2 regions of the Sphingomonas sp. CFBP 13728 genome follow, and region 1 is predicted to be linked to the other one. Evidence: riboswitches for the same ligand, from Rfam matches in the RefSeq annotation. Region 1 holds a riboswitch; the other holds the start of a gene.
The links. A riboswitch is a leader RNA that binds a small molecule or an ion and turns the genes downstream of it on or off. The one in region 1 is predicted to bind thiamine pyrophosphate.
Positions count from the first base shown of each region.

Region 2: it holds a riboswitch for thiamine pyrophosphate, as region 1 does, so the genes downstream of both, thiC (phosphomethylpyrimidine synthase ThiC) here and IFT67_RS13245 (TonB-dependent receptor) in region 1, are expected to answer to the same signal.

Region 1 is NZ_JACYUS010000003.1:66,450-82,367, reverse strand. It holds gene IFT67_RS13290 (DUF934 domain-containing protein) at 1-439, opposite strand, end outside; gene IFT67_RS13295 (phosphoadenylyl-sulfate reductase) at 1-6, opposite strand, end outside; gene IFT67_RS13285 (nitrite/sulfite reductase) at 432-2,063, opposite strand; gene IFT67_RS13280 (DUF2849 domain-containing protein) at 2,065-2,361, opposite strand; gene cobA (uroporphyrinogen-III C-methyltransferase) at 2,358-3,149, opposite strand; gene astD (succinylglutamate-semialdehyde dehydrogenase) at 3,402-4,814, opposite strand; gene IFT67_RS13265 (protein adenylyltransferase SelO family protein) at 4,851-6,212, opposite strand; gene IFT67_RS13260 (alpha/beta fold hydrolase) at 6,250-7,131, shown strand; gene IFT67_RS13255 (SDR family oxidoreductase) at 7,191-7,949, shown strand; gene IFT67_RS13250 (glycoside hydrolase family 130 protein) at 8,115-9,230, shown strand; TPP riboswitch at 9,278-9,387, shown strand; gene IFT67_RS13245 (TonB-dependent receptor) at 9,439-11,742, shown strand; gene IFT67_RS13240 (phosphotransferase) at 11,744-12,889, shown strand; gene pnuC (nicotinamide riboside transporter PnuC) at 12,886-13,434, shown strand; gene rsgA (ribosome small subunit-dependent GTPase A) at 13,520-14,518, shown strand; gene IFT67_RS13225 (spermidine synthase) at 14,553-15,242, shown strand; gene IFT67_RS13220 (ThuA domain-containing protein) at 15,309-15,918, shown strand, end outside.
Region 2 is NZ_JACYUS010000002.1:665,881-681,798, forward strand. It holds gene IFT67_RS12010 (acyl-CoA dehydrogenase family protein) at 8-1,720, opposite strand; gene IFT67_RS12015 (L-threonylcarbamoyladenylate synthase) at 1,767-2,786, shown strand; gene msrA (peptide-methionine (S)-S-oxide reductase MsrA) at 2,883-3,425, opposite strand; gene galE (UDP-glucose 4-epimerase GalE) at 3,485-4,498, shown strand; gene IFT67_RS12030 (phosphatase PAP2 family protein) at 4,495-4,980, opposite strand; gene IFT67_RS12035 (hypothetical protein) at 4,952-5,092, shown strand; tRNA gene IFT67_RS12040 (tRNA-Lys) at 5,208-5,283, opposite strand; gene folK (2-amino-4-hydroxy-6-hydroxymethyldihydropteridine diphosphokinase) at 5,305-5,814, opposite strand; gene IFT67_RS12050 (uracil-DNA glycosylase) at 5,837-6,571, shown strand; gene IFT67_RS12055 (MBL fold metallo-hydrolase) at 6,683-7,720, opposite strand; gene IFT67_RS12060 (DUF4337 domain-containing protein) at 7,789-8,364, shown strand; gene aguB (N-carbamoylputrescine amidase) at 8,395-9,243, opposite strand; gene ung (uracil-DNA glycosylase) at 9,421-10,119, shown strand; gene IFT67_RS12075 (alkylphosphonate utilization protein) at 10,116-10,415, shown strand; gene IFT67_RS12080 (UCP032817 domain-containing protein) at 10,485-11,015, opposite strand; gene thiC (phosphomethylpyrimidine synthase ThiC) at 11,254-13,170, opposite strand; TPP riboswitch at 13,210-13,318, opposite strand; gene IFT67_RS12090 (outer membrane protein) at 13,716-14,594, opposite strand; gene IFT67_RS12095 (ferritin-like domain-containing protein) at 14,673-15,686, opposite strand; gene IFT67_RS12100 (ferritin-like domain-containing protein) at 15,748-15,918, opposite strand, start outside.

The DNA of each region.
Region 1 (15,918 bases):
ACCCATGGCGCAGCTTCCAAACCGGCACCGCGCCATCCGCCGCCTTCTGGTACGGCGTATCGTAGCGTTCCAGGCTCGCGCGCAGCACGTCGATATCGATCGGCGCCTGGGGTGCGAAGCTGTCGAACCCGCAGCGGCGCATCAGCGGAATCTGATCGACCAGGACATCGCCCTGCGCCCGCAGTTCACCGGTATACCCCGCCTCGCGCAGGATTCGCGCGGACGAATAGCCACGTCCGTCGCGATAGCCCGGAAAGCTCACCTCGATTAGCGCGAGCTGGTCGATTTGCGGCAACAGCGCGCGCGCGTCGTCGCCTGCTTCCAGGCGCACGGCGGCGGCGTTGCTCTGGCCGATGAACGAATCGAGCGTCACCGCGGGCTCGTCATGCGGCTCGTCGTCGCGAAAGCGGAGTAGCGTCTGGCCCGGATACTCAACCATAGATCGCCTCCTTGAACGTCTCGAAGCCCACGCGGCGGTAGGTGTCGAGGAAGCGCTCGCCGGGGTCGCGGACCTGCAGATAGCGGTCGGTGACGCGCTCGATTGCGTCGACCACGCCGTCCTCGGAGAAGCCGGGCCCGGTGATCTTCGCGAGGCTGACATCCTCCGCGCCCGAGCCGCCGAGCGAGAGCTGGTAATTCTCGGTGCCCTTCTTGTCGACGCCGAGGATGCCGATGTGGCCCGCATGATGATGCCCGCACGCGTTGATGCAGCCGCTGATCTTGAGCTTCAGTTCGCCGAGATCACGCTGGCGATCGAGGCTGCCGAAGCGGGTCGCGATCTTCTGCGCCAGCGGGATCGAGCGCGCGTTGGCGAGGCTGCAGTAATCGAGACCCGGGCAGGCGATGATGTCGCTGATCAGGTCGAGATTAGCCTCGGCGAGCCCGGCGTCGTTGAGCGCCGACCACACCGCGTGCAGGTCGGCGATGCGGACGTGCGGCAGGACGATGTTCTGCGCATGCGTGACGCGCAGTTCGTCGAAGCTGTAGCGCGTGCCGAGATCGGCCATCACGTCGATCTGGTCCGCCGACGCGTCGCCGGGGATGCCACCGATCGGCTTCAGGCTGATATTGACGATCGCATAGCCCGGCTGCTTGTGCGCCTTCACGTTCTGGTCGAGCCACACCGCGAAGTCGGGATCGCTGCGGTCGATGTCGGTCGAGGCGCTCGCGTCGAAATCGGGCGCGCCGAAGTGGCTGGTGATGCGCTCCAGCTCGGCCCGCGGAGGATCGAGGCCGAGGCCCTTCACCGCGGCAAATTCCTCCTCGACCTGGCGGCGATATTCGTCGGGGCCGATCTCGTGGAGCAGGATCTTGATCCGCGCCTTGTAGATGTTGTCGCGCCGGCCGTAGCGATTGTAGACGCGCAGGCACGCCTCGAGATAGCTCATCAGGTCGTCGGCGGGGACGAAATCGCGGATCTCGTGGCTGATCATTGGCGTGCGACCCATGCCGCCGCCGACAAAGATCTTCGCGCCGAGTTCGCCGTCGCGGACGTACAGCCCGATGCCGATGTCGTGCAGCCGCATGGCCGCGCGATCCTCGTCCGCCGCGATAACGCAGATCTTGAACTTCCGCGGGAGGTAGGTGAATTCCGGGTGGAACGTCGACCACTGGCGGATCAGCTCGGCCCAGGGGCGCGGATCGGCGACCTCGTCCGCGGCGGCGCCGGCGAACTGGTCGGAACTGATGTTGCGGATGCAGTTGCCGCTGGTCTGGATGGCGTGCATCTCGACCGTCGCCAGCTCCTGGAGGATGTCCGGGGTCTGGTCGAGCTGAATCCAGTTGAACTGGATGTTCTGCCGCGTGGTGAAGTGGCCGTAGCCGCGATCGTATTTCCGCGCGATGTGCCCGAGCATCCGCATCTGGCGGCCGTCGAGCGTCCCGTACGGCACCGCGACGCGCAACATGTACGCATGCAGCTGGAGGTACAGCCCGTTCATCAGCCGCAGCGGCTTGAACTGGTCCTCGGTCAGCTCGCCCGAAAGGCGGCGGCGAACCTGGTCGCGAAACTCGTCGACCCGCTGGTCGACGATCGCCTGGTCGTATTCGTCGTATTTATACATATCAGATTACCCAGCTGCCGGCGTTGGGGTCGGCGGGTTTGAGGGTCAGGTCGGGCCGCATCGTGGGCCCGAGCGCACGAATGCGGTCCTTGATGTGGGCGGGGCGGGGGCCTTCGTCGGTTTGCGTCGCCTCGATCAGATAGGGGACGTTGACGCGGCGTGCGCCTTCCTCCGCCTGGAGGACCGCTTCACCCGCGACGCCGACGTCAGCCGCGTCCTCGATGTGGCGCGACCAGCCATTTCCGGTCCACCAGACGACGTCGCCAGTGGGAAGGTCGTTTCCGGTCAACAACTTCATGCGGCGGCGTCCTCTGCTACGCGGGCCCAGCGGGCGAGTTTGTCTTCGGCGTCTGACAGTTCGACGACTTCGCCGACGACGATGATCGCGGGGCTTTTCACCGCCTCGCGCGTGACCATCGCGCCGAGATCGGCGAGCAGCGTGCGGATTGCGCGGCTACCCTGCAACGTGCCGCGTTCGAGCACGGCGACGGGCATGTCGGGCGCGACGCCGTCGGCCATCAGCTTGTCGGCGATATCGGTCGCGGTGGCGATGCCCATGTAGATCACGAGCGTGCGGCCCTGACCGGCGAGCCCCGACCAGTCCTGCTCGGTCAAACCCTTGCACTGGCCCGCGACGAAGCTGACTGCGCTCGAATGATCGCGGTGGGTGAGGGGGAGCATCGCCTCCGCCGCACAGCCGAGCGCAGCCGAGACGCCGGGGATCACCTCGACGGGCAGGCCGGCGGCGCGAACCGCCTCGACCTCCTCGCCGCCACGACCGAAGACGAACGGGTCGCCACCCTTGAGCCGGATGACGATCGCCCCGGTCTTCACGTGCGCGATGATCAGCGCGTTGATCGCCTCCTGCGGCAACGTGTGGCGCGCGCGTTGCTTGGCGACCGAGATGCGCTGGGCGGAGGGGGGCGCGATGTCGAGCACGCGCGGGTCAATCAGCCCGTCATGCACGACGACGTCGGCGGTCTTGAGCGCCTCGACCGCGCGGACGGTCAGGAGACCGGGATCGCCCGGGCCCGCCCCGACGAGGATGACGCGCCCGCGGGCGGTGGGGTCTAGGAGGCTTGCCATGCGACCGGAGATGGGCGGATGAGCGCGGCGCTGCAACCGAATGATGCTTTGGCGGGAGGTAGGATTGCTTTTACCCCGGAGACCGCTGTCCCACCCTTCGTCATCCCCGCGGAGGCGGGGACCCATATCCTCGAACGCATGCAATTCTGCTGCAAGGCCTGCCAGTATGGGTTCCCGCCTGCGCGGGAATGACGGGACGCAACTTGACCGCGTCTCCAATCGATAACTCGAGGCTGCTAAGCCAATCTGCGGTCAGCCGTCGGCCAAGCCGATGCCGATGCTCGCGCGGGCGCTTTCGGACTCGCTGCTGACAACGGGATAGGCGCAGTAATCGGCTGCGTAATAGGCGCTCGGGCGGTGGTTGCCCGACCAGCCGATGCCGCCGAACGGCGCGCCTGACGAGGCGCCGTTGGTCGGCTTGTTCCAGTTGACGATGCCGGCGCGGATGTTCGCCCAGAACCGGTCGTAGAGCGAGGGAGTCTGGCTGATCAGCGAGGCGGACAAGCCGTAGCGCGTGTTGTTCGCCTCGGCGATCGCGGCGTCGAAATCATCGACGCGGACGACCTGGAGGATCGGCCCGAACAGCTCGATATCGGGGCGGTCGGCGATGTCGGTGACGTCGATCAGCGCGGGCTTGAGGAACGGCAGGTCCGCGACCGGGCGTTCGAGATGGCGGATCGGGCGGCCGCCGCGCGTGAGCAGTTCGAGGAAACTCTCGGTGAGTTGCTCGGCGGCTTCGTTGTCGATCACGGGGCCCATGAACGGGGCGGGGTTGGCGTGCGGCTCGCCGACGATGATCCGGCCGACCATCTTGTCGAGCGTGGCGATCAACGGGTCGTAGAGCTTCGTATCGACGATCAGCCTGCGGGCGGCGGTGCAGCGCTGGCCGGCGGTGGTGAAGGCCGATTGGATGATCAGCACGGCCGCGGTGTGCAGGTCGGGCGTATCCCAGACGACGATCGGATTGTTGCCGCCCATCTCGAGCGCGAGGATCTTCTCGGGCTTGTCGGCGAACGCGCGGTTGAGCGCCAGGCCGGTGCGCGCCGAGCCAGTGAACAGCAGTCCGTCGATATCGGGATGCGCGGCGAGCGCCTTGCCTTCGTTCGGGCCACCGATGACGAGACGGATGCATTCGGGCGGCACCCCGGCGGCGCGGAAGCACTCGACCAGGAAGGCGCCGACGGCTGGGGTTTTTTCCGACGGCTTGAAGACGACCGCGTTGCCCGCGATCAGCGCAGGGACGATGTGGCCGTTGGGCAGATGCGCGGGGAAATTGTACGGCCCGAGCACCGCGAGCACGCCGTGTGGCTTGTGGCGGACGGCGATGCGCGAGCCCATCGTCGCTTCGAGGCGGCGTTGCGCGGTGCGATCGGCGTAGGCGCTGACCGAGATGTCGACCTTGGCGATGACGGTCTCGACTTCGCCGCGCGCTTCCCAGATCGGCTTGCCGGTCTCGCGCGCGATCAGGTCGGTGAAGGCATCGTTGCGCTGCCGGACGATGTTGGCGAAGCGCCGCATCGTCTCGATCCGGAAGGCGAGCGGTTTCGACGCCCAGCTCGACCAGCCGGCGCGCGCGCAGGCGACCTCCGCGTCGACGTCGCCGACCGGATGGCGCCAGAGGACCGCGCCGGTGGCGGGTTCGTGGGAGATGATCTCGTCGGACATGGCGCTGCTCTTGCCTCAAATCAGGGATGATTCCAATTATTCGGCGAGCGCGTCTCCCATGTTGCGGATCGCGGCGACTTTCGCGGTCAACAGCGTCCAGTCGTCATTGTCGGCGATCGGGGCCCAGATCGCCTCCACTTCGTCGATCAGCATGCTGCAAGGCTCGCCCGACCAATAGGCGTGCGACCTGTCCTTGCGGGGTTCGTACGACGCGAGCGCGGCGCGGACCTCGGTCCAGGGGTCGGTATAGGTTTCGGGCAAGTCGCCCCCGAACACGTCGAAAAAGAAGCGGTCGATGCCGACTTCCGAGGTGCGAAGTGCGCGTTCGGTGACCTGGACGAGGTCGCGGTCGGTATCGGGATCGCGCGGGCGGACGCCGAGGCGCCAGAGGATCGCCTGCGTGACCTCGGGTTGGTAGCGCGGACCGAACTGGTCGAGTGCGGCTACCAGCGGGTCGCTCTCGGCGATCTGGCGAAGTGCGACGGCGAGTTGCATCACGTCCCAGTGGATCGCCTCGGGCTGGCGACCGAACGCGTAGAGTCCCTGGTGGTCGAAATAGGCGGCGGTGAAGGCGGGGTCCCAGGTCGGGGCGAACCGCCATGGGCCGTAGTCGAAGCTCTCCCCGGTGACGTTGATGTTGTCCGAATTGAGTACGCCGTGGACGAAGCCCGCCGCCATGTAGCGCGCCGCGAGGCGCGCGGTGCGGCCGACGACAAGGTCGAGCAGGCGGACCGGATCGTCGCTGTCCTCGTCGTAGAGGTTGCGCAGCGTGTAGCCGACGAGCTTGCGCAATCCCGCTTCGTCGCGGTGGTAGGCGAGACGCTGGAAGCTGCCGATGCGGACGTGGCTGTGGTTGAGGCGGACCAGCACTGCGGAGCGAGTTGGGCTGGGCTCGTCGCCGCGTTGGAGTTCCTCGCCGGTCTCGATCAGCGACAGTGTCCGCGAAGTCGGCACGTTGAGCGCTTCCAGCATCTCGGTCGCGAGGATTTCGCGCATGCCGCCCTTGAGGGTGAGGCGGCCGTCACCGGCACGGCTCCACGGCGTCTGGCCGGATCCCTTGGTGCCGAGGTCCATCAACCGGCCTCGGTCATCCCGCATCTGCGCAAAGGTGAAACCGCGGCCGTCGCCGAGATCGGGATTGTAGTTGCGGAACTGGTGGCCGTGGTAGCGGAGTGCGAACGGCTGGGGGAGCGTGCCGGGGAGCGGCTCGAACCGGCCGAAATGGCGCGTCCATTCGTCGTCGGAGAGCGTGTCGACTCCGATCTGCGTGGCGGCGCGGTCGTTGCGGAAGCGAGTTCGCGTCTCGGGGAAGTCGGCGGGCGCGACGGGATCGAAGAAGCCGTCGCCGAGGTCGAGGAGCTTTGCTTCGGGGCGATAGGCTTGCGGGGAGATAGGCATGCGGCGATATGGTGGCCGCTACCCGAAGGACGCAACCATGGCCGCTTACGAAAACCTCTATTGGTGGTCCAACGACGGGCTAAGGCTCCACGCGAGGGACTATCCCGGCGGGGCGGAAGGCCAGCCACCAATCATTTGCATGCCCGGCCTGACGCGTAATGCTCGCGATTTCGATGCGCTCGCGGCGAGGCTCGCGGGGCGCTGGCGTTTGATCGCGGTGGACTTTCGCGGGCGGGGCGAGAGCGCGTACGCGAAGGACCCGATGTCGTACGTCCCGCTGACGTACGTGCAGGACGTCGAGGCATTGCTGACCGATCAGGGTATCGACCGGTATATCGCGTTCGGCACGTCGCTCGGCGGGATCGTGACGATGCTGATGGCCGGGCCATCGCGCGGCCGGATGATGGCGGCGCTGCTCAACGACGTCGGCCCGGAGATCGACGCGCAGGGGCTATCGCGAATCCGCGGCTATGTCGGCAAGGCGAGCGTCTTTCCGACCTGGATGCACGCCGCGCGCTGCGTCTCCGAGAACAACGCCGACGTCTATCCCGACTGGCAGATCGAGGATTGGCTGGCGATGGCCAAGCGGCTGTACCGGCTCAACAGTTCGGGGCGGATCGTGCTCGACTACGATCTGAAGATCGCCGAGCCGTTCCGCGTGCCGGGGAACGAAGCGGGGCCGGACATGTGGCAGGGGCTGGCGTCGCTGCGCGACGTGCCGACGCTGATCGTGCGCGGCGGGCGCTCGGACCTGCTGTCGGCGGCGACCGCGGAGCGGATGGCGGCATCGCTCGACCAGGCCGAACTGGTGACCGTGCCGGGCGTCGGCCACGCGCCGACGCTGAGCGAGACGATGCTGCAGGAGCCGATCGACCGGTTGCTGGCGCGCGCTCTTGAGGGGGCGGGCATCCGCGCTTAGGGACATCCGGCTGGGACTGCGCGTTTGGCGTCGACCTTACTGACAAGCCGGGAAACTCAATGACCGAACGCGCCGACCTCCACACGACCGCCCGCCCGCTCAAGGGCCGTCGCGCGATCATTACCGGGGGCACGACCGGGATCGGCCGGGCGATCGCGGTGATGCTCGCGGCTAACGGTGCCAAGGTCTATATCTGTGGACGCGATGAGCGGTATCTTCGGGATGCACTGGCGCACATCCGCGAGGTCGGCGAGGGCGACGGGATGATCACCGAACTGGCCGATCCCGACAAGGTTCGCGCGTTCTTCGATGCGGGCGAGGCGTATCTCGGCGGCTTCGACATCACCGTCGTCAACGCGGCGGTCGCAGCGGGCGGGCTGACGCAGATGAGCGAGGACGAACTCCGCTATGCGATCGCGGTCGATTTCACCGCGTACCTGCTCAGCGCGCATCACGCCGCGCACCGGATGAAGCCGATCAGCGACATCGTCATCATCGGCTCGCTGAGCGCGCATATCCTCGGGCCGAGCTCGACGGTGTATGCCGGGGTGAAGTCGGGCATCGCCGGCTTCTCGGAGGCGTTGCGGCGCGAGCTCGGGCCGAAGGGGATCAAGGTCTCGCTGGTCGAGCCCGGCAAGGTCGGCTCGAACATGCAGTATCCGGATGTGCCCGACGAAAAGCAGCGCCAGATGATCGAGGCTGAGCAGATGCTGCGCGCGGAGGACATTGCGGTCGGGGTGGAATTCGTCCTGACACAGCCGACGCGGACCGTGATCCAGCAGATCGTGATCGTTCCGCGGGCGCTCGAGGGGGAATAGGCGCCCACTAGCTTCCCCAATTCCGTTCGTGCTGAGCGAAGTCGAAGCACCTTCGCTCGGAGCACACCCTTCGACTTCGCTCAGGGCGAACGGAGATAGGGTGGCGAACAAAAAGGGGGAGGGCGAAGGGGGGCGATGAAAGATTAGATACCTTAGGAGAATAGCATGTTCGATCAGCTCGTCTTCACCCCCGCCGACATCGACCTGTCGCGCTCGCCGCTGGCGGGGAAGGTCGGCGCGGAGACCTATGTGCTCGGCGCGTTCAATCCCGGGATGACGCGGCTGGCGAACGGCAATCTGCTGCTGATGGTGCGCGTCGCCGAAGCGTTGCGGCAGCCTATCAAGAACGGCAACGTGCATGCGATCCGCTGGCAGGACGGCGCGTACCTGCTTGATGCGTGGCCGTTGCAGATGGTTGATACGAAGGATCCGCGCAAGTTCCTGATCCCTGGGGGCGGGTGGAAGGTGATGGCGTTGACGTCGTTGTCCTGGTTGCTGCCGGTCGAGCTGGACCCCGAGGCACGATCGGTCGTTGCGGTGCATTACGACAAGGCGATCGCGCCGCGGACGTCGTACCAATGCTATGGCGTCGAGGATGCGCGGATCTCGAAGGTTGGGGATCGGTATTTGATGACCACCTGTTCGGTGAGCCCGGAGCGGCATTCGACGACGTTGTATTCGTCCGCCGATGCGCTCGACTGGCAGCTCAAGGGGATCGTCCTCGATCACCAGAACAAGGACATGCTGATCTTCGAGGGGCTGATCGACGGGCAGTATTGGGCGCAGACCCGCCCACTCGGAGACCTGTATTTCGCGTATCCACCGGGCAGCGAATGGCGCAGCGGACCGTCGATCAACCTGTCGCGCTCACCCGATGCGCTGCATTGGAAGCCGCACGACAAGCCCGGCATCCGGCCACATTCGGCCACAGTGTCGACTGCGCGGATGGGCGGCGGCGCGCCGCCGATCCTGACCGATCGCGGCTGGCTGACGCTGTGGCACGGTGTCGAGCCATCTGGCGTGGTCGGCATCTACCGGACGTACTGGTCGATCCTCGACAAGGACGACCCGTCGATTACCGTCGCGACTGAGCACACCGCATTGCTGGAGCCGAACCCCGCGCTCACCGAGCCGCTGAGGGACAGCATGTACCTCGACAACGTGGTCTTCACGACGGGCATCGCCGACGCCGGCGACTTCTACGTGGTGGCAAGCGGCGAGGCGGACCTCGCGTGCCGGATCACGCATATCTCCAAGGACGCGTTCGCCGCCGCCCCGTGAACCGCACGCGATAGCGCTTTCCACGCACCCCCGGACCGCCTAAGCGACGCGTATCCCCGGGGGGCCGCTCATGCGCGGCTGAGAGGTGGGCAGCAGCCCATGACCCGCTGAACCTGATCCGGCTTATACCGGCGTAGGGAGGGTCTGCGGCTGGCCCGTCGTCCCTCCGATTGGAGTGGACGTGACTTTTTTCAGTGCTGGTTTGAGTGTGATTTCCGCTGGGCGCGAGCGCAGACTTCTGGGGCGGGTCGCACTGTCCCTGTCTGCGACCCTCGCCGCATCGTCGGCCGGGGCGCAAGCGTCCGATCCGGTCGAACCTGCCGAGATTCGGGTGGTCGGCAAACAGGATCCGGCCGGCTTGCTGCCCGACCAGAAGGTGCCGCGCGCGCAAAGTGCGATCTCCGCCGACTTCATCGTCAAGCAGGCGCCGACGCTCAACGCGTTCCAGCTTGTCACGCTGTTGCCCGGCGCGAATGTCGCATCGAGCGACCCGTACGGCCTGTCGACGAGTTCCAGCCTGACGTTGCGCGGTCTCGGCCAGGACGAGATCGGGGTGCTGATGGAAGGCGCGCCGCAGAACGACATCGGCTATTATTACGCCTATCCGTCGCAGTTCGCCGACCCGGAGAACCTCAAGCGTATCACGCTCGCGCAAGGCTCGGTCGATATCGATTCACCGACGCTCGGCGGCGCCGGCGGGCTGTTGTCGCTGTCGCTGGACGATCCGAAGGCGCGTCCCGGCGCGCTCCTCGACCTGTCGCTCGGCAGCTACGCGGCGCGGCGTGGGTTCTTCCGCGTCGATAGCGGGACGATCGGCAATACCGGGCTTAAGGCGTCCCTGTCCTATTCGAACACCCGCGCGGACAATTGGCGGGGTGCCGGTTTCGACACCCGCCAGCATATCGACGCGAAGATTCTCAACGAATGGGGCGCCGGCAACCGCGCCAGCCTAGCGCTGTCGTACAACGACGCGAACTCGTCGAGCTACCCGAGCCCGACGCTCGCCGAATGGAACGTGCAAGGTCGCGGCTTCAACTACGACAAGCGCTACACGCAGGGAAATACGAATTACTGGCGCCTGTACCGCGCGCCGTTCCGTAACCTCTACGCCTCCGCGCCGGTGCACCTGGTGCTGACCGATCAGCTGGCGCTCGACAGCACCACCTACCTCCAGTTCGGCTACGGCAACTCGCCTTACGGCACGCAGTTGACCACCGAAGGCAATTTCCTTGGCACCGAGGAACTGGCACAGCCGATCGCGCTGCCCGGTGCAGTCGACGGCGTCGCGACCGTGCTCGGCAATTATACCGGCGACCAGATGCGAACCGGCAACGTCAGCAAGCTCACCTTCAGGACCGGCGCACACACGCTCACCGCTGGGCTCTGGTTCGACTACGGCACCGACCGCGTTACGCAGTCGTACACCTCGGTCGACGCCGATGGGCAGCCGTTCGACCGCTGGGGCTATCGTTCGAAGGCAATCCGCACCGCCGACGGCCGCCTGCTCGCCTATGAGAACCAGCGCACCGTCACCGTCACGAAAGGCTTCTTCCTCGCCGACAGCATCGCACTCACGCCGCGGCTGACGATCGATGCCGGGTTCAAGGGCGTGAACGTGCTGCGCAACGGCCGCAACTACCTCCCCGGACCGCAGGACAAGGTGCGCAACGACAGCTTCGCCGCGTTGCCGCGCGCCGCGATCCACTACCGGATCGACGATCGCCAGCAGCTGTTCGCCAACATCACCACCAACTTCCGCACGCCGAATGAGTTCACGCTCTACAACAGCTATGCAGGTGGCGCGGTCGTCGTTCAGGGGACCAACGCGCTTAAGAACGAATATTCGGTCTCGCAGGAAGTGGGCTATCGCTTCATCGGCGAGCAGTTCTCCGCGTCGGTGACCGGCTTCCACTACAAGTTCCGCAACCGCCAACTCGCGACCGTGCTCGACCAAGGCGGCGCGCAGGTCAACGCGACGCTCAACGCGGGTGGCCAGACCTCGTACGGCGTCGATGCGGAGATCGACTATCGCCCGGTCGCCGGGGTCAGCCTGTATCTTTCCGGCGAGTATCTGCGCGCCCGGATCGACGACGACCTCCCGGTCGGCGCGGACTTCCTGCCGACCAGGGGCAAGCACGCGGTGTCCAGCCCGACGGTGCAGTTCGGCGCCGGCGGGATCTATGACGACGGACGTTTCTTCGGCAGCGTCGCGTCGAAATATATCGGCCGGCAATATGCGAGCTTCATGAACGACGAGCGCATCAAGGGCTATGCGACGCTCGATCTGTCGGTCGGCATGCACCTCGCCGACTGGCTCGACGGCAAGCGGACCGACCTGCGCGTCAACGCGATCAACGTCACCGATCCGCACGTCCTCGCCGGTGTGCAGTCGGTCAGCACCAATGCGCAGGACACAATCGGCCGCAACGGCACGGTCATCGCTGGCGCACCGCCCGCTTATTACATCGGCAGCGGCGCGGCGGTCATGGCGACGATCTCGCGGGCGTTCTGAGGTGGCGTCGCAGCCCGCGCATCTCGTCCACGGCATGGGCACCGCGATGGAGGCGCCGACCTGGCCCGCGATAACCGCGGACGAGGCCGAGGCTGTACTCGCCCGCTTCCCGGCGGCAGGACGGATGACCGGGCTGCACTGGCATTCCCCGCGTCCCTTTTCCGCCGCGACGTTGGCACACACGACGCAGGGCGCGTTCTTGCTGAAACGTCATCACGCTAGTGTTCGTTCGATCGAGGGCTTGGCGGAGGAGCACGCATTCATCGCGCATCTCGCCGGTGCGGGCGTTTCCGTGGCCGAAGTGATGGCCACCGCAGATGGCGGGAGTGTAGTTGCGCGCGGCGAGTGGTCCTACGAGCTCTTTCGCGAGGCGCCCGGCGCGGACCTGTACCGCGACAGTCTGTCGTGGACGCCGTTCTTCAAGCACGCCCACGCGCATGCCGCGGGTGTCGCCCTCGCGACGCTGCACTTGGCCGCACGCGATTTCATGGCTCCGGCACGTCGCTCGCAATCGCTCGTGGCGAGCTTTACGATCCTGCCCGCAGCCGATCCGATCGCGGCGGCCGAAGTCTATGTCGCCGCCCGTCCGGCGCTCGCCGCATTCCTGACGCCCCGACCGTGGCGGCGGGACCTTGCGAGACTGTTCGGAACGTTGGGCGACGGGCTTCCCGCGCTGCTGGCGGCGCAGGTGCCGCTATGGACTCACAACGACTGGCATCCGTCCAACCTGCTCTGGTCGGGCGACGGGAGCGTGCGGACGGTGTTCGACTTCGGTCTCGCCGACCGTACTTGCGCCGTCCATGATGTCGCCACCGCGATCGAGCGCACCGCGGTACAGTGGTTGAAGCTGGGGCAGGGGAACGACGCGGCGATCGCAGACCCGGAGGCCGCGATCGCGATCCTTTCGGGCTATGCGACGATCCGGCCTCTGAGCTGCGCCGACATCGCGACGATCGTGCGCCTGTTGCCGCTGGTCCATCTCGAATTCGCGTTGTCGGAGATCGACTATTTCGCCGGCATCGTCGGCGACCCGGACTCGGCGATGCTGGCATGGGACGACTATCTGGTCGGTCATGCCGACTGGTTCCTGTCGGCAGTCGGTCAGGATTTCCTGAAGCGAATCGGCGGCGAGGGTCCGGTCCGATGACGGGGTTCGAAATCATCGCCGTCGTCGTCAGCTTCGCGGGCATCTGGCTGACCGCGACGCGGCGCATGCTGTGCTGGCCGGTCAATTTCGTTGCCTGCGCCCTGTACTTCAAGCTCTTCCTCGACGTTCGCCTGTATGCGGACATGGTCCTGCAGGCGCTGTTCGGGATCGCGATCGTCTATGGCTGGATCGCGTGGGCGCGTGGCAAGGCGGATACCGGCGACATCGTCGTGAGGCCGTTGCATCGCGCGCAAGCCTCCGCCGGGCTGGCGGCCGGTGCGGTCGGCGCGCTCGCGATCGGTTGGTTCATGAGCCGCTATACGAACGCGGCGCTGCCCTGGATGGACGCGGGGTTGAGCAGTTTCAGCCTGGTCGCGCAATATTCGACGGCGCGGCGTCATGCTGCGAGCTGGCTGCTCTGGATCGTTGTCGACGTGCTCTATGTCGGGATGTTCATCATGAAGGGGCTCATGCTGACGGCGGGCCTCTATGCGGTGATGATCGCGCTGGCGGTCATGGGATATCGGCGTTGGCGAGCCGCGTAGCGACGGTTCGGCGTCGACCTAGTCGCTTGCGTATCGGCGCGGATGATGTCAGCCGAGCCGGCATGATAGTGGACGCCGCAACCCGATGACAGCTCCGACCGAGACACTGCTCGATCTTGGCTGGAACGATCATTTCAGCGTCCAGGTTTCGAATGACGAAACGGCGCACTGCCACCCCGTTCGCGTGATGTCCGTCCACCGCGGCCAGATCGCGGTCGCGGGCGAGGGGGGGCAGCGTTTCGTCTCGCCGTACATAGCCGGTGCCTTGCCGACGGACGATCATCCGACCGTCGGCGACTGGCTGCTGATCGACAATCGGACGCTGGAGCCGGTGCGCGTCCTGCACCGGATGAACCTGTTCAAGCGGCGATCACCCGCCGATCCGCGCAAGGATCAGATGATCGCCGCCAATGTCGACACGGTGTTCCTCGTCGCGTCGTGCAACCAGGATTTCAGCGTCGCGCGGATCGAGCGGTACCTCGTTCTCGCGCGCGAGGTCGGCGTGAACCCGGTCGTCGTCCTGACCAAGATCGACCTGACCGACAGCCCGGAGACGTTCGTGGCGGCGGTGCACGGCATCGAGGCGGGATTGCAAGTCGAGGCGATCGACGGTCGCGATCCGGCCAGCGTCGCACACCTCGCGGCCTGGTGCGGCAAGGGCAAGACGGTGGCGTTCCTCGGCTCGTCCGGCGTCGGAAAGTCAACGCTCGTCAACACGTTGCGCGGGTCGGAGAGCATCCTCACCCAGGCGATCCGCAAGGGTGATTCGACGGGACGGCATACGACCACCGTGCGCGAGATGCACCGGCTGGAGGAGGGCGGCTGGCTGCTCGACCTGCCCGGCATGCGCGAACTGCAACTGTCGGACGCGTCGACCGGGATCGCCGAGGTGTTCGACGATTTCGAACTGGCGGCACAGGCGTGCAAGTTTTCGGATTGTTCGCACACCGTAGAGCCGGGCTGTGCGGTCCAGGCGGGGATCAAGGCTGGCACGCTGGCGCTGGACCGGTTCGCGCGCTGGCGCAAGCTCGCGGCCGAAGAGAAGGCCAATGCCGCGCGGACTGCCGGGCGGCGGCCGCATTGATGCAGGGCCCGGTATCCAGGGACGTGAGCGCAGCATGACACCACGGGAATTGCTGGCCACCGCGATCGTGCCGGGCGGCGGTGAGGAACTGCACCTGTACAGCCGCGGCGGCGACTTCATGATCCTGCTCGATCGTGCCGAGCTGATGAGCACGCGGATGACGGGCTCGGAAGAGGCGCTCGCGGTCATGACCTGCGAACGGCTGGGAAAGCGCCCGCGCCAACGACAGGGACCGCATCTGCTGATCGGTGGGTACGGCATGGGGTTTACGCTGCGCGCGGCGCTGGCAGCGCTCGACCAGAACGCACGGATAACGGTGGTCGAACTGGTGCCGGAGATCATCGACTGGGCGCGCGGGCCGATGGCGACGCTGATGGCGGGCTGTCTCGACGATCCGCGCGTGACATTGGTGCAGGGCGATGTCGGCGCGGTCATCGCAGAGGCGTCGTCGGCGTACGACGCGATCCTGCTAGACGTCGACAACGGCCCCGACGGGCTGACGCGGACCGACAACAACCGGCTCTATTCGGTACGCGGACTGGCTGCGGCGAAGCGGGCGCTGGCCCCCGGCGGCGTCCTGGCGATCTGGTCGGCGGCCCCCGACCCGGTCTTCGTCCGTCGCCTGGCCTCGTCCGGCTTCCGGACCGAGGAGGTCGTCGTGCGGGCGCGCAGCAACGGCAAGGGGCCGCGGCACGTCATCTGGTTCGCCACGCCGGCGGATTGACACGCGCCGCGGTATCATCGGCGGCGCTTCGATCGCTATAAGGCGCTTTGCCGACGCAAAGGGGACATGATGACCGCGGCTTTTCGAGCGCTTCTCGCGATCGTCCTTTTGATGATCCCGTCGGTCGGCTTCGCCGAGGATCAGTTCAAGGTCCTGGTGATCGCGACCCCCAGCAAATACCACTATGAATATATTCCGGTCGCGCGCGACAGTATCGAGCACCTCGCGAAGCTGCATGCGTTCCACGTCGAGTGGACCAGCGACCCTGCGGTGTTCGACGGCGACCTCAGCCACTACGCGGCGGTGATGTTCCTGAATACGCCGGCGGAACAGCTGAGCCAGACGCAGCGTCGGCATTTCGAGGCGTATATGCGTGGTGGCGGCAACGCGATCGTCGTGCACCGCGCCGCGATCATCCCGAAGACCGACTGGCCGTGGTACGAGAAACTGGTGGGTCGCAGTTTCGTCAATCATCCGATGCTGCAGACCGGCGTCGTCACCGTGGTCGACAAGGGCTTTCCGGCGACGTTCGGCGTGCCCGACCGCTGGATCTGGAGCGACGAGTTCTACGTCACCAGCAATCCGTTCGCGGTCCCCATCGATACGGTGCTCACGGTCGACGAGACCAGTTATGACCCGACCAGGATCTGGCCGGGTCAGGTGGCGAAGCCGATGG
Region 2 (15,918 bases), on a different contig from region 1:
GGCGAGATCAGGCCGCGAACAGGTCCGCTTCGATCGAGTAGAGTACCGCCGCGCTCGCGTTCGCGGCGGCGTTGAGGCCCATCGCCTCGGGGACGATCTGGTCGAGGTAGAAGCGCACCGCCGCGGTCTTCATCCGGCCGAAATCGTCGCTGCCCGCGACGCTGCCCTGGCGCTCCATCAACCAGCCGCAGGTCGCGACCGACAGCATCGTCAGGAACGGATAGCTTGCGGCGAGCTTGTCGTCTGCATCCGCGGTGGCGAGCTTACGACCGATCGCTTCGCACGCGTCGACCAGCGCCAAAAGTCGCTCGTCCTTCGCTTCCGCACGGATGTCGGCGATCAGCGTGGCGAACGCGCCGCCATTGTCGAGGCCGAGTTTGCGCCCGACGAGGTCCGCCGCCTGGATGCCGTTCGTGCCTTCGTAGATCGGCGTGATGCGGGCATCGCGGAAATACTGCGCGGCGCCGGTTTCCTCGACATAACCCATGCCGCCATGGACCTGGATGCCGAGCGAGGCGACTTCGTTACCGAGATCGGTGCCGTGCGCCTTGGCGAGCGGCGTGACGAGCTCGAGGCGGTTGCGCGCGGCGCGGTCGCCGAGGTTGGCGCGGTCGACCTGCCCTGCCGCGTAGTAGACGAGCGCGCGCGCCGCCTGGGTCTGTGCCTTCATCCGCATCAGCATGCGGCGGACGTCGGGATGCTCGACGATCTTGACCGAATCCTTGTTCGGCGAGCCGGCGCGCGCCGACTGCACGCGGTCGAGTGCGTAGGCGACCGCGCCCTGCGTCGCGCCCTCGGCGACCTGGACGCCCTGGAGGCCGACGTTAAGGCGCGCGTTGTTCATCATCGTGAACATCGCGCGGATGCCGCCGAGTTCCGCGCCGATCAACTCGCCGATGCAGTCGTCGTTGTCGCCGAAGCTCAGCACGCAGGTGGGCGAGGCGTGGAGGCCCATCTTGTGCTCGATCGAAACGACGCGGACGTCGTTGAAGTCGCCCGGCGTGCCATCTTCCTGAAGGCGGAATTTGGGGACGAGGAACAGCGAGATGCCCTTCGTACCAGCGGGGGCGCCGGGGGTCCGAGCGAGGACGAGGTGGACGATGTTCGGCGCCATGTCGTGATCGCCGAACGAGATGTAGATCTTGGTGCCCTTGATGCTCCATTTGCCGTCGCCCAGCGGCGTGGCGGTCGCGCGCAATGCGCCGACGTCGGAGCCGGCCTGCGGCTCGGTCAGGTTCATCGTACCGGTCCATTCTCCGGTCGCGAGATGCGGCAAATACAGCGCCTGCTGCTCGGGGCTGCCGTGATGCTGGAGCGCCTCGATCGCGCCGACGGTCAGCGTCGGACAGAGCGCGAAGCCCATGTTGGCGGAGCCCAATGTGTCGAGCACTGCGGTCTGGATCGCGAACGGCAGGCCCTGCCCGCCCCATTCCTCCTCGACGCCGATTCCGCCCCAGCCGCCCTCGACGTAATCCTTGTACGCCTGCGCGAAACCATCGGGCATGACGACGCCGTCGGGAGTCCACTTCGCACCGACGGTATCGCCGGTGCGGTTGAGCGGCGCCCACTCGCCCGACGCCAACTGCCCGACGCCTTCGAGGACCGCGTCGACGACGTCGTCGCTGGCGGCGGCATAGCGTTCGGTCGCGGCGATCTCGCCGATCCGCACGACATGGTCGAGCACGAAACGCTGTTCGGTGGTTGCTGGAGTGAAGGCCATCGCATCCTCTTATCGCTACGGTTTGGACCCGCTATACGCCTCGGAAATGCTCCGTCCACACCCACAAATCCGCCGCTACGGAACGGCCGCGCTGGCGCAGGCCGCCGCACTGATTCGCGCAGGGTGCATCGTCGCCGTGCCGACCGAGACGGTGTACGGGCTGGCTGCGGACGCGACCAATGCGGAGGCGGTGGCGCGGATTTACGCGGCCAAGGGGCGCCCGAGTTTCAATCCACTGATCGTGCATGTGGCGGATCTGGCGGCGGCGGAGCGGATCGCGGTGTTCGATGCGGAGGCTCGGGCGCTGGCCAAGGCGTTCTGGCCGGGGCCTTTGACGCTGGTGCTGCCGGTGCGGGGGGATTCGGGGATCGCTTCGCTGGTGACGGCGGGGTTGGATACGATCGCGATCCGGGTGCCGCGACATCGGGCTATGCAGGGGTTGATCGCCGCATCGAGTCGGCCTTTGGCGGCACCTTCGGCCAATGCTAGCGGGGGGATCAGTCCGACGAGCGCTGCGCATGTGGCGGGGAGTCTGGGGGGGAATGTGCCTCTCATCATCGACGACGGGGCGACCGAGGCGGGGTTGGAGTCGACGATCGTGGCGGGCCGGACGGTGCTGCGGCCGGGGCCGGTGACTGCGGAAATGATGCTAGCCCAACTCCAACACCACCCCGGCGAAGGCCGGGGCCCAGTCGGAACGTCGGAAGTAACTACGCGCAACGCCGATCATGACAGGCCCCCAACTGGGCCCCGGCCTTCGCCGGGGGGGCGTGAGGGTGCGGTGACAGCGCCGGGGCAGCTTGAGAGCCACTATGCGCCGAACAAGGCGCTTAGGTTGAATGCGACGGAAGCGGCTCCGGACGAATGGCTTATCGGGTTCGGCGAAGTCGTGGGCGACGTGACGCTCTCTGCATCCGGCGATCCCATAGAAGCCGCGGCGAGGCTGTTCGATCTGCTTCACGCTGCCGATGCGAACGAATGTCCAACGATCGCCATCGCGCCGATCCCATCTGAAGGCATTGGTGAAGCGATCAACGACCGCTTGCGCCGTGCCGCACATCGATAGTCCGTTCCCCTGCGCACGCAGGGGTCCAGGAGTCAGGTCGGATGACGGCATTTAGCTGGGCCCCCGCTTCCGCGGGGGAACAGCATTGGTCCGATCTTAAGCGTTCACCGCCGCCTTCGACCGTGCGGCGAAGCTCTTGCGCAGCTTCTGCAGCTTCGGCGGGATCACCGCCATGCAATACGGGTTCGAGCGGCCCGAGGTTTCCCAGTAATCCTGGTGATAGCCCTCGGCCTCGTACCACGTGTCCATCGGCTCGATGGTGGTCACGATAGGCTTCGGCGAGTCCGCCTGCGCGCGCTGCAACGCCGCCTCCATCTCGGCCTTCTGTGCATCGTCCGCGGGGAACATCGCCGAGCGGTACTGAGTCCCCACGTCGTTGCCCTGCCGGTTCAGCGTCGTCGCATCGTGCGTCGCAAAAAAGATATCGAGCAGATCGCCGAGCTTCAGTTGCTCCGGATCGAAGCCGATGCGGATCGCCTCGGCATGGCCGGTGTCGCCGCCGCAAACCTGTTTGTACGTCGGATCAGGGACATGCCCGCCGATATACCCGCTCTCGGCCGACTCGACGCCGATCACGTCCTTGAACACAGCCTCGGTGCACCAGAAGCAGCCGCCGGCCAGCGTCACATAATCCGTCATAACGATCTCCTTTCTACCAATGTAGGAAGTCGCTACCCCGCAACAAAGAGGAGACACATATGATCGATGGTCTGAAACTCGACGGCAAGGTGATGGTCACCGGAGGCGCCGGCTATATCGGCAGCCATGCCGTGCTGGCGTTGCTGGATGCCGGATATGACGTCGTCGTGCTCGACAATCTGGTCACCGGGTTCGACTGGGCGGTCGATCCGCGTGCTACTTTGGTCGAGGCGAACGTCGCTGACGATGCGAAGGTCCGCGCGGCGATCCGCGAGCATGACGTCAAGGCGATCATGCATTTCGCGGGCTCGGTCGTCGTCCCCGAGTCGGTCAGCGATCCGCTCAAATATTACCGCAACAACACCGCCGCCAGCCGTGCGCTGATCGAGAGCGCGGTCGTCGAGGGCGTGCCGCACTTCATCTTTTCGTCGACCGCGGCGACCTATGGCACGCCCGAGAAGGTGCCCGTCGCGGAAGGTGATCCGACCGTGCCGATCAACCCGTACGGCATGTCCAAGCTGATGACCGAGGCGATGCTGCGCGACGTCGCCGCGGCGCATCCGATGAACTATGCCGCGCTGCGCTACTTCAACGTCGCGGGTGCGGATCCGCAGGGACGCAGCGGCCAGTCGACGGTCGGCGCGACGCACCTGATCAAGATCGCGGTCGAGGCCGCGACTGGCAAGCGCGGTCATGTCGGCGTCTACGGGACCGACTTCGCCACGCCAGACGGCACCGGCGTGCGCGATTACATCCACGTCACCGACCTCGCCGCCGCGCATGTCGCCGCGCTGGAAGTCCTGGTCGCCGACCCCGGCAAGAGCCACACGCTCAACGCGGGCTATGGCAAGGGCTTCTCGGTGCTCGAGGTGCTCGACGCGGTCGACAAGGTTACCAATCGGACGATCGAGCGTCGCCTCGAAGGGCGTCGCGCAGGCGATCCGGCGATGCTGATCTCGGACAATCGCGCTATCCTCGAGACGCTCGACTGGACGCCGCGCCATGCCGATCTCGACGGCATCGTTCGCGATGCGCTAGCGTGGGAGCGCGCGCTGGCGGAGAAGGGCCGCTAGGAGGCCGGATCGGCGGGCGGGGTGCCGAACGCGTGGCGCTCGCCGCCGATCGCACGACGGGCGCGGGCGGTGGCGAGCCACCAGGCGAGCGCCCAGAGCGTGCCGAAGCTCCACCCGGCCAGCACGTCGCTCGGCCAGTGGACGCCGAGATACACGCGGCTGCAGCCGATCGCGCCGACCAGCAGGATCGCGACGATCAGAAGATAGCGCCGGGTCGCGCGGTGTTCGGTGACCTGCGACGCGAGCCCGGCGAGCGTGAGATACACGATCGCGCTGTTCGCCGAATGCCCGCTGGGGAAGCTCATGTTCGAGACGGTGACGAGGTGCTCGACGATGTTGGGGCGCGGGCGGTTGACCTGCGCCTTGACGAAATCGACGATCAGTCCGCCGGTGATGCTGGCGGCCAGCGTCGCCAGTGCGGTCAGCCATAGCCGCTGGACGATCAGCAGACCGGTGACGACGACCACCACGATCGTCAGCACGATGCCGCCGCCCAGCGCGGTGACGTCGATCGCGACGTTCGGCAGCCAGGACGGCCCGTGCCAGGCGCGCAGGCCGAGGATGATCGCGCGATCGAACGCGAACGGCCAATGATCGACCGCGAGACCGACCAGCAGGATGAAGATGATGCCGACGGCCGCGACCGATGCGCCCGCGAGAATCGCCGGGACATGCCGCCGGCTGCTCGGCGCAACGCCCGAGGCATCGATGGTGGGTCCGCCGGGGCTCGAACCCGGGACCTCTCGATTAAAAGTCGCTTGCTCTACCAACTGAGCTACGGACCCCCGCCATCGTGGACCGCGCACCTAATCGCGTGGCCGCTTTCGGTCAACCGATTGCGCCAATTGCCGTATCGTTCGTCCGGTCAGCGGATCGCGCCATTGCGGAATCAGGCTGGCCAGGGGGCCGAGGACGAAGCTGCGCGTGCGGAACGCGGCGTGGGGAACGGTGAGCCCGCGTGACGACCACGCGCCGCCGGACCAGAGTACGATGTCGAGGTCGATGACGCGGCTGCCCCAGCGGCGGCCGGGGCGACGGCCGAACGCGCGCTCGATCCGTTTGAGGCGGACCAGCAGCGCGGCGGGGTCCTCCTGCGTTTCGATCAGCGCGACGGCGTTGGCGTAGCGGCGGTTCGAGGGGCCTAGCGGTGCGCTGGCGACGGTCGGCGACCGTGCGACGACGTTGCCGAGGGCTTCCAGCGCGGAGGTGATCTCGCGCTCGGGGCTCCCGTGACGGCCGCGGCGGTTGGAGCCGAGCGCGATCGCGTAGGTGGTTGCGGCCTGCGCGATCGGTGGGAGCGGGGTTGCAGGCGACATTTGGTCCGCCTAGCGCAATCCCATGGATTCCACACCTTACACCTCCGAGCTTTCCGAAACCGTCGACGAGACCGGCGAGATCGACGTCACGACGGTCTTCGTACCTGTCTCCGCGCTGCCCGAGACCGAGCCGCCGCATGACTGCCCGCTCTGCCCGCGCCTCGTCGGCGTGCGCGAGCAGTTGCGGACCGAGTTCCCGACCTGGTGGAACGCGCCGGTCCCTGCGTTCGGCGATCCGGCCGCGTGGCTCGGCATCATCGGCCTCGCGCCGGGGAAGCACGGCGCGAACCGCACGGGCCGCGCGTTCACCGGCGATTATTCGGGGCAGTTCCTGTACGAGACGCTTGGGCGGTTCGGGCTCGCGACCGGGACGTATGGCGCGAAGGCCGAGGACGGGCTGGCGCTGGACGGCGCGATCATCCTCAACGCCGTGAAATGCCTGCCGCCCGAGAACAAGCCGACGCCGGAGGAAATCCGCACCTGCCGGCCGTTCCTCGAGACACAGGCGGATGCGGTGCCGACCGCGCGGGTGTTCGTGGCACTGGGGCATATCGCGCATCAGTCGGCGGTGAAGATGCTCGGCGGTCGGTTGCCCAAGGCGCGGTTCGCACATGGCGCGGAGCATGTGATGCCCGATGGCCGCATCCTGATCGATAGCTTCCATTGCTCGCGGTACAACGTGAATACGGGCGTACTGACGGCGGAGATGTTCGACGCGGTGTTCAAGCGGGCGCTGGAGTTGCGCGGGGCGGTCTGAAGCCGTCTCCGTCATCCTGACGAAAGTCAGGATCCAGGATAACAGTACACGGCGCTGGTTGGCTCTGGATCCTGACTTTCGTCAGGATGACGGCGTGGGTTGGCAGCGCTTTTACTTGATCACCCAGGCCTCGCCGGCCTCTGGGGTGCGGAAGCGGTTGATCGGGATGTGTTCGCAAATCAGCGCCGCGCGGAGGTGCTCGGGCGGTTCGTTGATACCCTCTGACGTCAGTTCGAACGTGCCCCAGTGGACACCAATCGCGTACGCCGCGCCGAGCTGTTCGAACGCGGTCACCGCCTGGTCCGGGCCGATGTGGTTGTCGGTCTCTTGTCCTGCGAAATGATACGCGCCGATCGGCAGGATCGCGAGGCGGACCGGGCCGGCGGCGCGCGCTTCGGCTGCCCAGCGCATGTCGCCCGGCCCGGTGTCGCCCGCGAAATACAGGTTGCCACCGGGTAGCGTCACGGTGAAGCCAGCCCATAACGTCTTGTCGCGGTCGCCGGGATCGTATTCGCTCCAGTGATGCGCGCGGTCGACGATCACGTCGATGCCGGGACGTAGCGTCACGCGCCCGCCCCAGTCGCGCGCGACCGCACGGACGCCGCTGCGCGCGAGGATCTGGTCGTTGCCGAGGCCGGTCACGATCAGCGGCTTGTCGCGGTGCCAGAGCCGTCGCATCGCACGCATGTCGAGATGGTCGCGGTGGTCGTGGCTGAGCAGGATCAGGTCGATCTTCGGCAGGTCCGCGAGGCGCACGCCGGGTTCGCGGACGCGCTTCACGCCGACGAACTGGACCGGGGACGAGCGCTCGAGCCACATCGGATCGGTCAGGATGTTGAGCCCCTGGGTCTGTACCAGCACGGTCGAATGGCCGATCCAGGTGACGCGCATCGTCTGGCCTTCGACGCGGGCGGGCGGGCGCGTTGGGGTGACGGGCACCTTGGGCCAGCTCCGATAGGGGGGCTTTACGAGATTGCGGAGCAGCGCGACCGGGCCCTGCTTTTGCTCGCCGGTACTGCCCTGCACCCCGTCGGGGTTGAAGAAGCGCGTGCCGTTGAAATGATCGCTCGGTGGGGTGGTCTTCACCGACGGCGTCGTGCAGCCAACGAGGATCGCGAGAACGGGCAATATCGAGCGGGGGCGGATCATGGCGCGCTGACGAATATGTCACCCGATCATCAGGGTCCAGTCACGCCCAGAGGACCAGAGCAGATCGCATGGACGATGATTTCGAAGTGCGCGGGTTGCATGAGCAACTGTCGGAGGAACGCGCGGCCGGCGGGGAGGCGTTCGACCAGCGGATCGCGCTGTTCACTGCGATCCTGGCGACGCTGGCGGCGGTGACCAGTTTCCTCGGCGGGCATACGCAGAACGAGGCGTTGCTCCACAAGAACGAGGCGGTGCTGATCAAGGCGCAGGCGTCGGATGCGTGGGGCTATTACCAGGCGGAGGATTTGAAGCGGCACATCGCGCAGATGGAGGTCGACCTTGCGCCGCCTGGGTTCGGTGCGACGCAGATGGCTGCGCACCGGGCGGATATCGCGCGGTACAAGGCGCGCGGGACGGCACTGAAGCGGGAGGCGGAGACGCTCGATCGGCGCTCGGCGGCGGCGGATGGTGAGTCGGACGAGGCGCTGCGGCCGCATACGAAGCTGGCGTTGGCGGTGACCGCGATCCAGGTGGCGATCGCGCTGGCGTCGATTACCGCGCTAACCGGGCGGCGGTGGCTCCTTTGGGTTGCGGGCGCGGCTGCGCTGGTGGGGGCGTTGTTGGCTGGGCTGGCTTGGTTCTAATCCTCCCCCGCCAGGGGGAGGATCGGAGCGTCAGATGTCCTGGACCAGGCGGCCGTACAGGTCGGGCCGGCGATCGCGGAAGAAGCCGAAGGCGGCGCGGTGGCGCTTGACGATGTCGAGGTCGATCGTCGCGGTGATCACGCCCTCGTCGTCGCGGCCTAGCTCGGCCAGGATGTCGCCGCGCTCGTCGGCGATGAAGCTGGTGCCGTAGAAGGTCTGGCCGTGCTCGACACCGACGCGGTTGGCGGCGACGATCGGGACGACGTTCGAGACCGCGTGGCCGACCATGGCGCGGCGCCACAGGCGGGCGGTGTCGAGCGAGGTATCGTGCGGCTCGCTGCCGATCGCGGTCGGGTAGAACAACACTTCGGCGCCCATCAGCATCATCGCGCGGGCAGTTTCTGGGTACCATTGGTCCCAGCAGACGCCGACGCCGAGCTTGCCGGCGGGGTGGGGCCAAACCTTGAAGCCAGTGTTGCCGGGGCGGAAGTAGAACTTCTCCTCGTAGCCGGGGCCGTCGGGGATGTGGCTTTTCCGGTAGACGCCCTGGATGTTGCCGTCGGGGCCGATCATGGCGAGGCTGTTGTAATGATGCGGGCCGTCCGCCTCGAAGAAGCTGGTCGGGATCGTCACCTTGAGCGCCTCGGCGAGCGCCTGCATCGCGAGCACCGCCTTGTGCTCGCCGACCGGGGCGGCGTTGGCGAAGAGGCCCTCGTCCTCGACGCGGCAGAAATACTCTCCCTCGAACAGCTCGGGGGGGAGGATGACCTGCGCACCTTTCGCGGCGGCCTCGTGGACGAGGCGCGACACGTTGGCGATGTTGCGGTCGATGTTGGGCGTGAAGCCCAGCTGCAGCGCGGCGACGGTGATCCTGGTCATGGCGGCGCATATAATGAGGGGGGACGCGATGTGCGAGCCTTTGGTGATCCGGTTCCCCCGCGGAGGCGGGGGGCCAGGGTAACGGGGGGCATCGTTTGTGATCCTGGGCCCCCGCCTCCGCGGGGGAACTAGGAACGGCAATTGACACTGCCCTGCCCTGTCCGACATGCGGCGGGGATGATCTATCATACGCTCCCGCCAAGCTGGCAGTCGCTCGCCGCCGAGTTCGAGGCGCCGTACATGCGCGCGCTCGATGCGTATCTGGAGGCCGAGCGGGCGGCGGGGGCCCGGGTGTTTCCCGACGACGCGGATCGGTTTCGGGCGCTCGAACTGACGCCGCTCGACCAGGTGCGGGTCGTAATCCTGGGGCAGGATCCGTATCATGGCGAGGGGCAGGCACACGGCCTCAGCTTCTCGGTGCGGAAGGGCGTGCGGACGCCGCCTAGCCTGGTGAATATCTACAAGGAGCTGGAGGCGGATCTCGGGATCCCGCGTGCGCGCCACGGCATGCTCGATCATTGGGCGGCGCAGGGCGTGCTGTTGCTCAACGCGGTGCTGAGCGTGCGGATGGGCGAGGCGGCGTCGCACCAGAAGCGTGGATGGGAGCGGTTTACCGACGCCGTCATCGCGGCGGTGAACGCGCAGGACAAACCGGTCGTCTTCCTGCTGTGGGGGGCGTATGCGCAGAAGAAGGCGGCGTTCGTCGACGATGTGAGCAAGGGCGGGCGGCATCTGGTGATCCAGTCCGCGCACCCGTCGCCGCTGGCCGCTCGGACCGGGTTCTTCGGATCGCGGCCGTTCAGCCGGGCCAACGACTTTCTCGAAACCCATGGGCGCGCTCCGATCGACTGGGCGCTGCCGGAGACCGACCGATGAGCGACGAATATGTGTACGACGAAGCGACTGGCGAGTGGGTTGCGGGTGGTGCGGCGACGGCTGTTGCGGCGGACGACGGCGCGGTCGTGGTGCGGGATTCGGTCGGCAACGTGCTCGCGGACGGCGACCAGGTGACGCTGATCAAGGATCTGACCGTGAAGGGCGCGGGACAGACCTTGAAGCGCGGGACGCTGATCAAGTCGATCCGGCTGACCGGCGACGCGCAGGAGATCGACTGCCGGTACGAGGGGATCAAGGGACTGGTGCTGCGCGCGGAGTTCGTTCGGAAGCGGTGAGTCGCGGGGGGATCGCACGGAACGGAGATCATGGGATGCGGTTTCGACGCACCCCATGATCGTTCTGCCTCAGTGAACCTGATAGGCCGGATTGCGCTCGAACAGTGCATGCTTCGACACTTCCGGATCGCTGATCAGATAGTGGAAGCAGATAGGCCGAGAAGCCAGCGGGGTTTGACTTCCCCACCAATCGCGATCCACCGATTTGAAAATACTGTCATATTGCGTGAGCGTGTAGGAATAGAGTGCCTTGACCGTCTCGACCTTCCCCGTGTCCTCTTCGTCGAGCGGTTCGTGGTGGACATATTGGTCGTAAACGTCACGACAGAATTTGCCGTAGTCGCGCGTGAACAAGACATGGGCGTGCCAGAACGGATCGACCGACCGCGACACGGCATGCGCGTTTAATGGATCAAGCAGCGCGACCACATAGTACATCTTGAGATTTTCGATGCCTGCGGCCAGGTAGTTCGACGTCACACCATCGAGATCGTTAGCCACTTTCATGCTGACCTTCGAGTAATCGAAATCGTCGATCGCCTGAATTCGTGTGCGCTGAAAGTCGTTCACTTCGACCGCAATATTGTCGATTAATGCCATGTCGCCATCCCTCCGTTATCGTGTCGCTGCTCGGCGGGATGAATGCTCCCCAGACCGATACAGTAGCTGGAACATAGCCCCGACCGGAACAGGCACGTGATCAAGCTGCTCCGATATGGCGACCGGGGGATGAAGATATGTCCAGTTCGATGGCGGACCGTTTTGCGCAACGCGGCTTTAAGGGGGCATGATCGCTATGACCGGGACGCCGGGTCTTAAGCTCGGCGCCCCGCATGGGTCACTCCGCTGGCAGGTAGATTTCGCTGCCCTTTTCGCGGAAGCGCTCGCTCATGTCGGCCATGCCCTTTTCCGCATCGGCATGGCTGCCCTTGGCGAAAATCGCTCGGTCTGTGTCGGTTTGATCTACGTCGGCCGCTAAGAACGTATCCGCCGGCGCGTTCTGCTTCGCTGCGAAGTCCCGGACTTCCTGAGTGATCTTCATCGAGCAGAATTTCGGGCCGCACATGCTACAAAAATGTGCGGTCTTGGCGCCCTCTGCAGGCAGCGTCTGGTCGTGGTATTGCTCGGCGGTGTCGGGGTCGAGGGAGAGGTTGAACTGGTCTCTCCAGCGGAACTCGAAGCGGGCGCGGGAGAGGGCGTCGTCGCGCATCTGGGCGGCGGGGTGGCCTTTGGCGAGGTCGGCGGCGTGGGCGGCTAGTTTGTAGGTTACTACGCCGACCTTCACGTCGTCGCGGTCGGGGAGGCCCAAGTGCTCCTTCGGCGTGACGTAGCAGAGCATCGCGGTGCCGTACCAGCCGATCATCGCGGCGCCGATGCCGCTGGTGATGTGGTCGTAGCCGGGGGCTATGTCCGTCGTGAGCGGCCCTAGGGTGTAGAAAGGTGCCTCTCCACACACTTCGAGTTGCTTGTCCATGTTCTCCTTGATCTTGTGCATCGGCACGTGGCCGGGGCCTTCGATCATGACCTGGACGTCGCTCTTCCACGCGCGGTGGGTGAGTTCGCCGAGCGTGTAGAGTTCGCTGAACTGCGCTTCGTCGTTGGCGTCGGCGATGCTGCCGGGGCGCAGGCCGTCGCCGAGGCTGTAGGCGATGTCGTACGCCTTCATGATCTCGGTGATCTCGTCGAAGCGCTCGTAGAGGAAGCTCTCCTTGTGGTGGCTGAGGCACCATTTCGCCATGATCGAGCCGCCGCGCGAGACGATGCCGGTGACGCGTTTCGCGGTCATCGGAATGTAGGCGAGGCGGACGCCGGCGTGGATCGTGAAGTAATCGACGCCCTGTTCGGCCTGCTCGATGAGCGTGTCGCGGAAGATCTCCCAGGTGAGGTCTTCGGCGACGCCGCCGACCTTTTCGAGCGCCTGGTAGATGGGGACGGTGCCGATCGGGACCGGCGAGTTGCGCAGGATCCATTCGCGGGTGTCGTGGATGTTGCGGCCGGTGCTGAGGTCCATCACCGTGTCGGCGCCCCAGCGGATCGACCAGACGAGCTTGTCGACTTCGGCGGCGACGTTGCTGGCGACCGCGGAGTTGCCGATGTTGGCGTTGATCTTGACGAGGAAGTTGCGGCCGATCGCCATCGGTTCGGATTCGGGGTGGTTGATGTTGTTGGGGATGATCGCGCGGCCACGGGCGATCTCGTCGCGGACGAATTCGGGGGTTACGAAGTCGGGGATCTGTGCACCGAAGGATTCGCCGTCGCGCTTGTAGTCTTTCAGCATGGCGCGGCCGAGATTTTCTCGAGTGGCGACGTATTCCATTTCTGGGGTGATGATGCCGCGGCGGGCGTAGTGCATCTGGCTGACGTTGTGGCCGGGTTTGGCGCGGAGGGGGCGCTTGATGGTGGCGGGGAATTGGGGGACGCCGCCGGAACGGTCGGGGCCTAGCTGGCCGTTGTCTTCGGGGCGGAGTTCTCGGGCTTCGTAGGATTCCACGTCGCCTCGGGCTTCGATCCAGGCGCGGCGGAGTTGGGGGAGGCCGGCGTTGATGTCGATTGTCGCGCGGGGGTCCGTGTAGGGGCCGCTGGTGTCGTAAACGCGTAACGGGGGTTCGCTGCAACTTGGGTCGAGGACGATTTCGCGCATGGCTACGCGGACGTCGGGACTGGTCGGGACTGCTACGTGGATTTTCCGGGAGCCTCGGATCGGGCCGGTGGTTACGCCGATGTCTGCAGTCTTGGATTGCGTATCGATGGCCATGCGCTTGCTCCTACGGGTCTCGGAGCAAGGATTGCGGTTCTGTGGCGACCGCTCCCTCCCTCCGCCGGTATCAACCGGATCAGGTTCAGCGGGTCGAAGGCTCCTGCCTTCCTCTCAAGCGCGGATAAGCGCTCCCCCGGGGTGAGGTGAGCATAGGGGGCTTGGGGTGGGGTGCAATGGGGAATTTGCCGGTCCTGAGCGGGGGCGAGGTTCAGTGATCATTGCGTGATCGATAAGGCTCCACCCCGGCGAAGGCCGGGGCCCAATTGGGGGACGGCGATAACGACGCGATGTGCTTCATTATGTCCACCTTTCCAATTGGGCCCCGGCCTTCGCCGGGGTGGTGGCAATGTGGATGTTGGTTTTTTGACGGCGAGCGCACGCTTGCTGAACCGAGAAAAGGCCGCTGCCCGGTTTGGGGCAGCGGCCTTTTCCTTACTCCGCGCGCCGTCAGTCGTAGCAAAGCTACGCCTTGTGGCGTGTTTTGCTGCGCTGGCCGGGCTTGGGCGAGTCCTGCACCAGGGTGGTGCAGGCCGCCCTTCGCCTTAGAACCGGAAGTTCACCGTGCCGCGCAGCGAGTGCCAGCGGAAGTTCTCGTCGCTGCGGCGGAAGGTGGTGCCCGCGGTGTTGGGGGCGAGGACGAACGGGTTGTTCGCGAGCAGGACTGGGCTGCCGGCGAGCGCGGTGCCGGCGGTGACCAGGACGCGGGCGTCGTCGTCCTTGTACTGGTGATAGGTGTATTCCATGCCGATCGAGATGTTCTTGGTCAGCTTCTGCTCGATGCCGCCGCCGCCGACATAGCCCCAGCGCTTGTCCGAGCCGGTGGCTGCGAACGCGTTGGCGGTGTTGGTGGTGAAGAACAGATTGTCGATCTTGGCATAGCCGGCGCCGCCGGTGGCGTAGAACAAGGTCTTGTTGGCGGCGAGACCGGCGCGGAGGCGGGCCGAGCCTTCCCACTTCAGCTTGCGTGCCATCGTGTAGCTGGCGGGCGTGGTCGAGAAGGCGGCGACGCTGTCGGTGATCTCGGACTTGCCGAATTCGCCGACGATGCCGACCACGAACGCGCCGCGCTGCACGTCGAAGCCCGCGCGGCCGTAATACGACCAGCCGTCGTCATCGTTGCGGCAGCCATAGGCGGGCACCGCGGTGCGAGCGGAACCGTTGCAGAAGCCCGGCGAGAACGCGTTAGCGCCGCGGATCGTGTTCACGCTGTCGTTGAAATTGCCGTCGCCGTTGCGGTCGAACAGGATCGACGAGCCGATGTCGTTGGGCTGGACGTCGTAGCCACCGGCCGCACCGATATAGACGCCCGAGAACGGATTACGATCTTCGTCGGTGGTCATGTCCTGCGCGGCGGCCGGAACGGCAAAAATGCCCGCAGCGGCAAGGCCGGCGAGCATGGTGAGCTTCGTGAAGTTGGTCATGGTCATTCCCCAAACAAGGGCCGCGGCGATCCCTGTATTCGCCGCGGCCAAGGTTTCATGTTCAATCGGCGATGGGCCTCATGCGCTCGCGGCGCTGGTCCGGATGTTGCCGTTGACGCCGGCCGGGAAGAACCCGCCCATCGCGACGGCTGCGCTGTTGAGATAGACGATGTTGAGCACCTGGCCGGTCGAGCGGCTGTAGGCGAGGCCGTTGGCATCGGTCGGCACGATGTTCGAGACCGTCGCATCGGTACCGGTGATGCCCTGATCGATATCGCTCGCGCCATCGAGGCTGTCGCGGGCGTTGCTGATCTGGTTCGCACCGGTGATCAGCGCCGGGGTCGGGTTCCGGACGTCGAGACCCTTGCGGTAGAGGACCGTGCGGACGAGACCGGCATGGTAGGCCTCTGCCGCGAGGATGCCCGCTGCCGCCTCGAGATAGGTCGGGTTCGAGATCAGCGGTGCTGCGCCCTTATAGGCCGAGACGCCGACGTCCTCGAAGATGAACGCGCCGAGCAGGAAGCTGTTGTCGTCCGCATAGGGATTGAACACGCCGGTTGCCGGGATGACGCCGGCCGCACGCGCCGCCGCGGTGAAGGCACCTGGTGCTGCTGCGGTACCGCCCGAGATGTTGATCGCGGGCTGTGCGACGGCGGCGTTGCCGAGCGCGCGACGCAGGAACGCGACGTGCGCGACTTCGTCGATCGCGATCTCGCGGGCATATTCACGCACTACGGCATCCTGGAACGGCACCTGCGCGCCGCCGGTGACCGCGCCCTGCGTACCGGTACCGGTCAGCAGGTTGGCGTTAAGGCCGACGCCGAATGCCGCGAACGCATAGAACTGCGCTTCGAGATATTCGAGGTTGAGCGCGAAGTTGAGGACGTCGGCGTCGTTCAGCGCCGGGGTCGGCGTCGGGCCGGGGGTCGGCGTCGGAGCAAGATCCTCGTCGTCGCTGCCGCATGCCGACAACAGCGAAGCGCCACCGATGGCGAGCGCGGAACCGCCGGCGAAGCGGAGGAAGCTACGACGTTCGTTGCGACGGCTGGCGATCGCGTCGAATACTTCCAGCTTGGTATTGATATCGGTCATTGGGTGAATCCCCTGAATATCGATGAAGGCGTAAGGTCGGGCTGTGGGTAGGGCTGGCGGATCAGCCTGCCGCCACGCTCGTCCTGATGTTGCCGTTCATGCCCGACGGGTAGAAACCGCCTGCCGATGCGGCGCCGCCGTTGAGGTACACGATGTTGAGCACCTGGCTCGCCGAGCGGCTGTAGGCGACACCGTCCGCGTCGAGCGGGACGATGTTCGACACGGTGACGGC